2 linked regions of the Chelatococcus sp. YT9 genome follow. The protein of the gene in region 1 interacts with the protein of each later gene in a pairwise test. Links are inferred from orthologs where the notes say so. Each region holds a gene or a part of one and is shown on either strand. Other genes may lie near its edges.

Region 1 (5,416 bases):
TCGAGATAGCCGTCGACCGTGGTCATCAATTCCTCGAGCTTACCCTCAAAGAAATGGTTGGCACCGTCAACGACCGCGTGCTCGATCTGGATGCCCTTCTGGGTCTTCACCTTCTCGATGACGCTAACGACCTCTCGCAACGGCGCGACGCGATCCTGGGAACCGTGGACGAAGAGGCCCGAGGAAGGACAGGGCGCGAGGAAGCTGAAATCGTAACGGTTCGCCATTGCGGCGATCGACAGGAATCCCTCGATCTCCGGGCGACGCATCAGGAGCTGCATTCCGATCCAGGCACCGAAGGACACGCCTGCTATCCAGCAGGTGCGGGCTTCCGGATTGACCGACTGCGCCCAATCAAGCGCTGCCGCGGCATCCGACAGCTCACCCTGGCCGTGATCAAACGCGCCCTGACTGCGCCCCACACCACGGAAATTGAAACGCAGCACGGAGAAGCCGCGATTCACATAGGTGTAATACAGGCTGTACACGATCTGGTTATTCATCGTGCCGCCAAACTGGGGATGCGGATGCAGCACGATGGCGATCGGCGCACCTTTCTCCTTGGCCGGGTGGTAACGGCCTTCTATACGTCCGGCGGGTCCGGTGAAAATAACTTCAGGCATTGGCTCCGACACCATGGCCGTGAGAAGGCACGAGCTCAGCGGGGGACATAAAATCCGACGTCCCTTGACTTAGTTTGCTGCAGCGCCATAAATCACGGTTAGAATTATTCTAAGGCCTACCGACGCGTGTATCTTGTTATGATACAACCGAACGTCTAGGAGGCCGCCCACGCTTTCACGAGCGTATGTAGCACAACGAGGGGGGTTAAAGGCAAGACTTCCATGAAGTGGGGCCTTTTTCCCTGGAAACAAGCATGACGGCGGGTCGAGTTTATTTGGATTACAATGCATCAGCCCCCCTCCGCCCGGAGGTGGTGGAGGCGATGCTGCGTGTCCTGACGGCATCCGGCAACGGCTCCTCGGTTCATCGCGAAGGCCGTGCCGCGCGCGCAGCCATAGAGGAGGCGCGTGGCAAGGTCGCGGCGCTGGTCGGAGGGGGAGCCGCCAAGCTTGTTTTTACGAGCGGCGGCACCGAGGCGAACGTGCTTGCCCTGTCGCCCCATGTGCGGATTCGCGGTTTCGGGGGACGTAGCAAGGATCTCCCCCCGTCCCGTTGCTTCATCGGTGCGACGGAGCATCCGAGCGTGCTGGCGGGCGGACGCTTTCCGGCGGAGGCAGTAACTGTCATTCCAGTCGGCGCGAACGGTCTCGTTGATGTGGCGTGGCTCGCCGAGCATCTCGACGCCAGCGATGGCTGGCCGTTCGTGTCTCTGCAAATGGCCAATAACGAAACGGGCGTTCTGCAGCCGATCGCCGACGTGGCGCGGCTCGTTCACGCCGCAGGCGGTGTCCTGCATGTCGATGCAGTGCAGGCTGCGGGCAAGCTGCCCATTGATTTCTCGACCCTCGGCGCCGACATGCTGAGCTTCTCAGCGCATAAATTCGGCGGTCCGCAGGGCGCCGGCGCGTTGGTCTATGATCCCAGCATCGATCTCGGGCCAGCACTTCTATCTGGCGGCGGCCAGGAGGAGGGCCATCGGGCTGGAACAGAGAATCTTGCCGCTATTGTTGGCTTCGGCAGCGCCGCGGCGATCGCATTTGGTGAAATTGATCACTATATGAAGGCCATGGCCGAGATGCGGGACCGCATCGAGCATCACATCCGGGGCCTCCTTCCGGACGTGGTTGTGTTTGGCGGTGGTGTCGAGCGCCTAGCCAATACCTCGGCCTTCGCCATTCCGGGCGTCAAGGCCGAGACTTTGGTCATGGCCTTTGATCTTGCGGGCGTGGCGGTGTCGTCAGGGTCGGCCTGTTCGTCGGGCAAGGTGCGTCCCTCGCACGTTCTTGCGGCGATGGGCATCGAGCCGGCTGTTGCCGAAGGGGCCGTGCGCGTCAGTCTCGGCTGGGCGACCAGTGAGGAAGATGTTGAGCGGTTTGCGGCGGCTTTCGCCAAGGTCACGCGGAGCGTGATGGCACGTCGCCAGGGTGACAGGGCTGCGTAGCGGGAATACCTCAGGGGATGGGAAAACCTCTGGGACAATGACGGTTAACCACGGCCCTTGAAGCCGTGAGAGGAGTTGAGCCATGCCTGCAGTGCAGGAGACAGTCGAGCGCGTTAAGGCGATCGACGTTGATCAGTACAAATATGGGTTCGAGACCGACGTCGAGATGGACTTGGCCCCCGTCGGCCTGTCCGAGGACATCGTCCGCCTGATCTCCGCCAAAAAGGGCGATCCGGAATGGATGACCGAATGGCGGCTCGATGCATATCGGCGTTGGCTCACCATGCGCGAACCGACATGGTCGCGTGTAAAATATCCACCCATCCCCTTCCAGGAACTCCACTACTACGCTGCGCCGAAGAAGAACGCCGCTCCGAAGTCCTTGGACGAGGTCGATCCCGAGATCCTCAAGACCTATGAGAAGCTCGGCATCCCGCTGCGGGAACAGGAGATTCTCGCCGGCGTCGAGGGTGCAGGCTCCCGCGTCGCCGTCGATGCCGTTTTTGACTCCGTCTCGGTCGTCACGACCTTCAAGGAGGAGTTGAAGAAGGCCGGCGTCATCTTCTGCTCGATATCAGAGGCCATTCGCGAATATCCCGAGCTGGTGCGCAAATATCTCGGCTCGGTCGTGCCGGTGACGGATAACTTTTACGCGACGCTCAATTCGGCCGTCTTCACGGATGGGTCCTTCGTCTATGTGCCGGAGGGTGTGCGCTGCCCGATGGAGCTGTCGACCTATTTCCGTATCAACGAGCGCAATACCGGCCAGTTCGAACGCACGCTGATTATCGCCGACAAGGGCTCCTATGTGAGCTATCTCGAAGGCTGCACGGCGCCAGCGCGCGATGAGAACCAGCTCCATGCGGCCGTGGTCGAGCTGATTGCCCTCGACGATGCCGAGATCAAGTACTCAACGGTGCAGAACTGGTTCCCCGGTGACGCAGAGGGTCAAGGCGGCGTCTACAATTTCGTGACGAAGCGCGGCGATTGCCGGGGCGCCAACTCGAAAATTTCCTGGACGCAGGTGGAAACAGGTTCCGCCATTACCTGGAAGTATCCGTCCTGCATCCTGCGCGGCGACAACTCCCGCGGGGAGTTCTATTCGATCGCCATCTCGAACGGCTATCAGCAGGTCGATTCCGGTACCAAGATGATCCATCTCGGCCGCAACACGACCAGCAAGGTGATCTCGAAGGGCATCGCAGCGGGAAGGTCGGACAATACCTATCGCGGCCTCGTGTCGGCGCACCGCCGGGCGTCGGGGGCTCGGAACTTCACGAACTGTGATTCGCTGCTGATCGGCGATCAGTGCGGCGCACATACGGTGCCTTACATTGAGTCGAAGAATGCCAGCGCAGTCTTCGAGCATGAAGCTACGACCTCGAAGATCTCTGACGATCAGATGTTCTACTGCATGCAGCGGGGGCTCTCCGAGGAGGAGGCTATTGCTCTGATCGTCAACGGTTTCGTCAAGGATGTGCTGCAGCAGCTGCCGATGGAATTTGCCGTCGAGGCGCAGAAGCTCATCTCGATCAGTCTGGAGGGGTCGGTCGGCTAGCGGATTGTGCCTGTCGCGGTGTCACTGAGAAGCCCGGTCAGGCAGACCAAGAGCCATTCACCTCTGTTTATCGTGAACATCCCTTCCGGTGCGGAGCGGCGCAAGCGCCTTGAGACAGCCGGAAGCCGAATGCGGGATTGGAAGAATGCTTGAGATCAACAACCTGGTCGTCGACATCGAGGACAAGCGCATCCTCAACGGCCTGAGCCTGAAGGTGAACGACGGCGAGGTCGCCGCGATCATGGGTCCCAACGGGTCGGGGAAATCCACTCTGTCCTATGTCATCGCCGGCAAGGAGGACTACACGGTCCTCGATGGCGAGATCCTCCTCAATGGCGAGAATATCCTTGAGCTCGAGCCCTCCGAGCGAGCCGCCAAGGGCGTCTTCCTGGCCTTCCAGTACCCTCTGGAAATTCCCGGCGTCGCCACCATGACCTTCCTGAAATCGGTGCTCAACGCGCAGCGCAAGGCTCGGGACGAGGAGGAGCTGACCACGCCTGATTTCATGCGGCGCGTGAAAAAGGCTGCAGAAACGCTTGAGATCGATCAGGAAATGCTGAAGCGCGCTCTCAATGTCGGGTTCTCCGGTGGCGAGAAGAAGCGAATGGAAATCCTTCAGATGGCTCTGCTCGAGCCGAGCTTCTGCATTCTCGATGAAACTGACTCGGGCCTCGACATCGATGCGCTGCGGATCGTCGCGGAGGGCGTCAATGCCCTGCGGGCGCAGGACCGCTCCTTCCTTGTCATCACCCATTACCAGCGCCTGCTGAACTATATCGTGCCCGACACCGTGCACGTGATGTCGAAGGGCAAGGTGGTGCGTTCTGGCGGCAAGGAGCTTGCGCTCGAGCTCGAGGCAAACGGCTATGCCGACTATCGCGAACTGGCGGCGTGAGGGAGGCCCATGTCTGTCATAACCCCCATCCGTACGCCGGCTGAGGCTGGCCTGATCGATCTCTACAAGATCGTCAGAAACACGTTGCCGGGCACACAGAACACGCTGAAGCATCGCGATGAGGCGTTCGCCCTGATCGAGGCGACAGGGCTGCCGCACCGGCGCGTTGAAGAGTGGAAGTACACGGATCTGCGCAGCCTGGTGCAGGAGGCGCCTCCACTGGCCGAGCGACCGAAGCTGGCGGAGACGGATCCCGCAATCGCCGGCAGCAAGGCCTTTGCCGCCGTGTCTGGCGTCCGGCTCACCTTCGTCAACGGCCATCTCGTCACGACCGAGGCTGTTCCGGATGGAGTCGAGGTCACGTCGCTGGCTGAGGCCCTATCCAGCGGCCATCCGCTGCTGTCCAAGATGGGCGGACCGGACATCGCCAGAGACAATGCGGCCGTTGCGCTCAACTCGGCCTTCGTGGCCGACGGAGCGATCATCAGCGTCGCCGATGGCGTCAAGCTCGACGCGCCGCTGGTGCTGCGCTTCATCAATACGGGCACGAAGGCTTTCGCGACTTCGCCGCGCATCGTTCTCTCTGCCGGCGATGATACTGCCTTCACCCTCATCGAGAGCCACGAGGGGCCCGCTGGCGTCGGCTATCACAGCAACAGCGTGGTTGAGATTATCGCCGGCTCATCGGTCGATATTACTCACATCAGGTTGAATGCCGAAGGGGATCGCGCGCTGGCGCTTTCGAGCCTGCTGGTGACCCTTGGCGCCGAGGCGAAGTTCACATCGACGGCCGTCGTTGCCGGCGGCCATGTCTCCCGGCACCAGGTTTTCCTGGCGTTTGCCGGTGAAGACAGCGTCGCCACCATTGGTGGTGCGACAATGCTTGCCGGCAAGAGCC
Region 2 (5,046 bases), 730 kb from region 1 along the record:
GGGTTTCGAGGTTCTCCAGACCGTGAAACCGAGCGGCGCAACCGCGGCCTGACAAAACGCCTGATGGTCTCTGATCCCGGTGTCCGATACGCTGGCCCGTGATCAGCGGTTCAAGGGCACAGAATTGTCGGACATGAGCCAAGCGACGCGATCGATGCTCCCGGTCGCAGCGATCGTTTACAACAAGCGAGGCGACGCGGATGGCATCCTCGCCGCGCTCGCCGGACGCCTACGGCAGGAGGGCATCCCTCTCGCCGGGCTCGTCCAGCACAACCGTTTCGGCGATGGGGCGACGGTCCCAGCCCGGATGGTTGCTGAGGATCTGGCGAGCGGCCGCCTCATAGGCATCTCACAGCCCGTGGGCGCCGCCGCGAGCGGTTGCCGCCTGGACAGCCGGGGACTTGCTGAAGCGGCGGCCCTCGCCGCCCGGTCGCTTCCGTCCGCGGCCTTCGCCATTCTCTCAAAATTCGGGAAGGCCGAGGTCGATGGGGGCGGGCTGCGGGCGGAGTTCATCGCCACCCTGACGCATGGCATACCTCTTGTCACTTCGGTTCCGACGAGCCGGCTCTCGGACTGGGATGCCTTTCTAGGGAGTGCGTGGCATCGCGCGGGCGATGTCCCGGCGGAAGCAGCTGCACGCGAGCGCCTCGTGGATGCACTCGTCGTCTGGAGCCTCGCGCAGCTGGAAGGCGTCTCCCTTCCATTGTCCGTCGAGGGTGGCCTATGACAACCAGCGGTGGAAGCCCGGCAACGGCTGGGCTCGTGCTCGCTGGCGGGCGCAGCCGGCGCATGGGCACCGACAAGGCTCGGCTCGTGCTGGCTGGCAAGCCATTGCTTGCCCACGTCCTTGATCGCCTCGTCCCGCAATGCGTCGTGATTGCCGTCAATACTGGCGGCGACGCCCTGCAAGGGGAAAACGCAGGGCATGACATTGTCAAGGATAGTATTCCGGGCCAGATCGGCCCCCTCGCGGGTATTCTTGCCGGTCTGTCCTGGTGCGCGTCCAATCACCCGGACGTGGCGTGGATGGTGAGCAGCACCGTCGATACGCCGTTCTTGCCCCATGATCTGGTGAGACGGTTGCATCAGGCGCGTGCGCATGCCGGCGCCGATCTCGCCTGCGCCGCGTCGCACGGTCGACGCCACCACGCGACAACACTCTGGCCGGTCGCGCTCGCAGCAGAACTGCAGGACGCGTTGACGGCGGATGCTATTCGATCCGTGGCGGCATTCACCGGTCGTTACCGCATCGCCGTGGCGGAATGGCCCAGTGCGGTCGTGGACCCGTTCTTCAATGTGAATACGCCAGCCGACCGTGACGAGGCCGAGCGGCTCGCTGGGCTTGCCGGATGAAGCGCCGCCTTGCGCCGCATAGGGGCGAGGCGCTCAGGGGCTGCGGCGCTCGACCGTGAAGATTAGCGTGTCGCCGTTGCGCTGCTGCGATACCAGGCGATCACCACGCTGCTGCAGGAGATGGGGAATGTCGATCGCGGCCATAGGGTCGGTGCAGGTGATCACAAGTTCGGTGCCGACGGCAGCCCGCTGAAGAGCTTTGCGCGTGTGCAGCACCGGCAGGGGGCATTTCAGACCGCGCAGGTCGAGGTTTATCGCCATCGTGCAAATTCCACGCGCGAAAATTTTCGAGCGCGGTTCCTGTTCTCTTCGGTCGCTGCTTCCTGCCGGAGGCGCGGCCGCCGGTCAAGCTGTCTGGCATCTGGCAGTCCCGCCGGTATGCTATCTCGAGGCGGAGACGGAGCGGACCATGACGACACCAATCGACACGACCGGTGAGCAACGGCTCATGCGCATGTCGATCATCGTGACGCTCGTCGTTGCGTCAATCGGCGTGTTGTTCGGTCTCCTGTCCGGGTCGATGTCGATTCTCTTTGATGGGGTGTTCTCTGCGATTGATGCCGCGATGTCGCTGCTCTCCCTCGGCACCATGCGTCTCATCAGCCGCGAGACGAGCAGACGCTTCCAGTTTGGCTACTGGCACATCGAACCGATGGTCCTAGCGCTCAACGGCGGCGTCCTCATGCTGCTGTGCTTCTATGCCTTTTTGAACGCCATCAGCGATATCGTTGCCGGCGGGCGGGTGCTCAACTTCGATCTCGCGCTGGTTTACGCGACCATCGTTGCCATTGCCTGTTTCAGCATGGTCTTCGTCGAGCGTCGGAAGAACAGGAAGCTCCAATCGGAATTCATCCGCATCGACACGCAAAGCTGGCTGATGTCAGGCCTTATCACTTTGGCACTGCTCGTTGCCTTCGTGACGGCGTTGGCGATTGAGGGCACACAGTTCTCGCCCTTCATTCCCTATATCGATCCGCTTGTTTTGGCTGTGCTCACAGCTTGCCTGATCTTTGTTCCAGTCAAGATTGTCCGGAACGCGCTCAGCAGCATTTTTCAGATTGCGCCTGCCGGCCTTGATGAGAAGGTCAGAGGGATCGTCGCGGATGTCGTCGCACGCAACGGGTTTCTCACCTATTCGAGCTATGTCGCGAAGATCGGGCGAGCGCTGTTCGTAGAAATCCACATCGTCGTGCCGAAGGATTTTCCGGTTGGGAGTATCGGCACGCTGGATGTAATCCGGAGGGAGATTGGGGACAAGGTCGGCGGCGGTGGGCCACAGCGCTGGCTCACCATCGCCTTCACAACCGACGAGACGCTGATCTGAAAGCGACCTTCAAGGACGCAGCGCAATCGCGAGATCTGGGCGGTCGGTCGTGAAAGCCGAAACGCCTGCCGCGAAAGCGCGGGAGATGGCCGGCTCGTCATGCGCGGCAAAAACACCGAAGCGCACACCTTCCTCCGCGCAGATCGCCAGGTCGTCGTCCTGCATCTGGGAGGCTCGCAAGGCGATTTCACCGATGCCGGCGGCGCGTGCCTTGCGCGCAAGGGCGCGGACGTCGCGGCCATGTGTGGCGAAATACGATTCCTTGACGAGAAAGATCAGCGGTCGTCCGGGGGCCGCTACCGCCAGGTCCCTCAAAGTGTCGAGATCAAAGGATGTGAAGGTCGTGCGCTCCATGAGGCTGCGCGCGGCAAGCACCGCGACAACTTCGGCCTCAAGGCCCGGATAGCGGCTGCCATCCGCGCGATTCTTCAATTCGATGCGCAGTTTGAGCGGGCTCTGGGCCAGAATGTCGAGAACCTCAGTGAAGGTCGGAATGGTCTCCTCATCGGTGCCAACGAGCCGCACCTGCTTCAGCGCGTCCCAGTCCATGTCGGCGATCGCCCCCGTGCCCTCAGCCGTACGGCCGAGCTTCGCATCGTGGTGCACCACGAGCACGCCATCACGGCTGCGGTGAATGTCGAACTCCACGAACTCCACCGGTAGAACAGCGGATTGGCGGAAGGCGAGCCGGCTGTTTTCCGGCCAGCATTGCGCACCACCGCGGTGCGAGGCGATCTCTGTCATGGATTTCCGTTCCCGAAGCTATGGGCCTGCTTCAATGTCCCCTCCTGACCTATCGTTGGTTTGTGCAACTTTTATTGCGACAAGGCGTGCTGCGCAATTAAACTTGCATGAGGCGTTGCACTTCGTCTACCGTCACGGTCAGGGGAGGGGCCATGAGCCTGGCAGAGATCATCGCAGCGCAGCAGGACAAGCTGTCGGACGCAGATCGACGGCTGGTCGATGTCCTACTTGCGGACAAGGCTGCGGGCAGCTTTCTGCCCGCCCACCTCGTTGCCTTGAAGGCCGGCGTCCATGCCTCGACGGCGGGTCGGCTTGCCCGCAAGCTCGGTTTTTCGTCTTACCGTGATATGCGCGGTGCGTTGCAGGATACGATCCTGGCGGATCTCGACGCGTCGGTGCGCGTGCGCCGGCGTTTGAAGCGCGCGGAGGGGCATTCGCTGCTCGCATCCGTGGTCGAGGGTGAGATCAGCGCATTGGCCGCGCTGCCGTCTCAGGTCTCTGACGCGGATATCGTGCATGCGGCGCGCCTGCTGCGTGACGCCAACACCATTCTGGCCTTTGGGGAGGGGCACGCCAGCAGTCTCGCCGAAATCTTCGTGCGTAGGCTCGTGCGCTCTGGCTATGGGGCGCGACATGTTGGCCATGCCGACTGGCAGGCAGCGGACGCGCTCCTGAGTCTGACCACCGAGGATATCGTGGTTGTGTTCGTCTTCCGCCATGCCAGCCCCGGCGCATCACGTGTGGTGGACTATGCCAGGACCATCGGTGCGACGACGCTTCTCGTGACGGACCGCCACACCGGCATGCCTACCTGTGACATGCAGCTCGTCGCGGCCCGTGGCAATGAGGGCGAATTCCATTCGCTCTCAGTTCCGATGGCAATCTGCAACACGCTGATCCTTGAGCTGTCGCGGACGGATCATGGCCGTTCGCTCGCCAAGCTAGCGAAGGTCGATACGTTACAACGCATGTTTCGAGAAAAACAAGATTAGTGTGTCGCACGTCATCGGTGTGGCCCGCGTATTAAAAAGCCTCGCGAGAGGGGCGGTTGACTGGGAGGAATAGAGATGAAATCAAGGCTCTCCATCACGACATCATGGGCTGCTCTTGCTGCTGTCCTCGCTGTCCTGCCAAGCCTTTCTGCAAGAGCAGCCGAGCGGCCGGATGTGACCGTCGCGGTCAATGAGCTGGCGCGCGCGCTCGATCCCGGTGAGCGCACCGGCAATGTGGATGTTCGCGCCTATTACTCCATCTTCGATACACTCATCCGGCGTGATTTCGCTCATCCGACCGCCGACGGCGGCGCCAATCTCGTACCGGGTCTGGCGGAGAGCTGGTCCTGGACCACGCCGACAACCTTCGACGTCAAGCTCAGGCGCGGCGTCAAATGCCACGACGGCAGTCCCTTCGACGCTAACGATGTTCTGGCGACCTTCTCTCCGGATCGTCTGTGGGGCGAGAAGCCATACTACCCCGACGGCCGCGTCTATTTCGGCAATTTTACCGGCGTCGACAAGCTCGACGACTTCACCGTGCGATTTACTGTTGCGCAGCACGATCCGATCATGGCGCATCGTCTGTCGAGCTACATGTCTTTCATCATCTGTGACGAGCCGTGGAACGCC

What was found.
Region 2: the proteins of KIO76_RS19190 (region 1) and KIO76_RS15810 interact in binary tests that used the Escherichia coli proteins (3 or more experiments, as listed by UniProt). The link is inferred for Chelatococcus sp. YT9 from one-to-one orthologs.

What each region holds. Positions count from the first base shown.
Region 1 is NZ_JAHBRW010000001.1:4,153,292-4,158,707, reverse strand. The notes cover bases 161-2,971. They hold KIO76_RS19190 (cysteine desulfurase family protein), read left to right. Parts: upstream 161-877; coding sequence 878-2,065; downstream 2,066-2,971. Other genes in these bases: sufB (Fe-S cluster assembly protein SufB), read left to right, coding at 2,148-2,971; KIO76_RS19195 (alpha/beta hydrolase), read right to left, coding at 161-623. Also shown: more of KIO76_RS19195, read right to left, coding at 1-160; more of sufB, read left to right, coding at 2,972-3,623; Fe-S cluster assembly ATPase SufC, read left to right, coding at 3,769-4,518; Fe-S cluster assembly protein SufD, read left to right, coding at 4,528-5,416. UniProt on the Escherichia coli protein: Master enzyme that delivers sulfur to a number of partners involved in Fe-S cluster assembly, tRNA modification or cofactor biosynthesis. Catalyzes the removal of elemental sulfur from cysteine to produce alanine.
Region 2 is NZ_JAHBRW010000001.1:3,427,916-3,432,961, forward strand. Bases 1-2,751 are described here. They hold KIO76_RS15810 (sulfurtransferase TusA family protein), read right to left. Parts: upstream 1,615-2,751; coding sequence 1,387-1,614; downstream 1-1,386. Other genes in these bases: hmuQ (heme-degrading protein HmuQ), read left to right, coding at 1-52; KIO76_RS15800 (DUF2478 domain-containing protein), read left to right, coding at 134-727; mobA (molybdenum cofactor guanylyltransferase MobA), read left to right, coding at 724-1,353; KIO76_RS15815 (cation diffusion facilitator family transporter), read left to right, coding at 1,763-2,677; KIO76_RS15820 (glycerophosphodiester phosphodiesterase family protein), read right to left, coding at 2,687-2,751. Also shown: more of KIO76_RS15820, read right to left, coding at 2,752-3,421; KIO76_RS15825 (MurR/RpiR family transcriptional regulator), read left to right, coding at 3,574-4,413; KIO76_RS15830 (ABC transporter substrate-binding protein), read left to right, coding at 4,489-5,046. UniProt on the Escherichia coli protein: Sulfur carrier protein involved in sulfur trafficking in the cell. Part of a sulfur-relay system required for 2-thiolation during synthesis of 2-thiouridine of the modified wobble base 5-methylaminomethyl-2-thiouridine (mnm(5)s(2)U) in tRNA.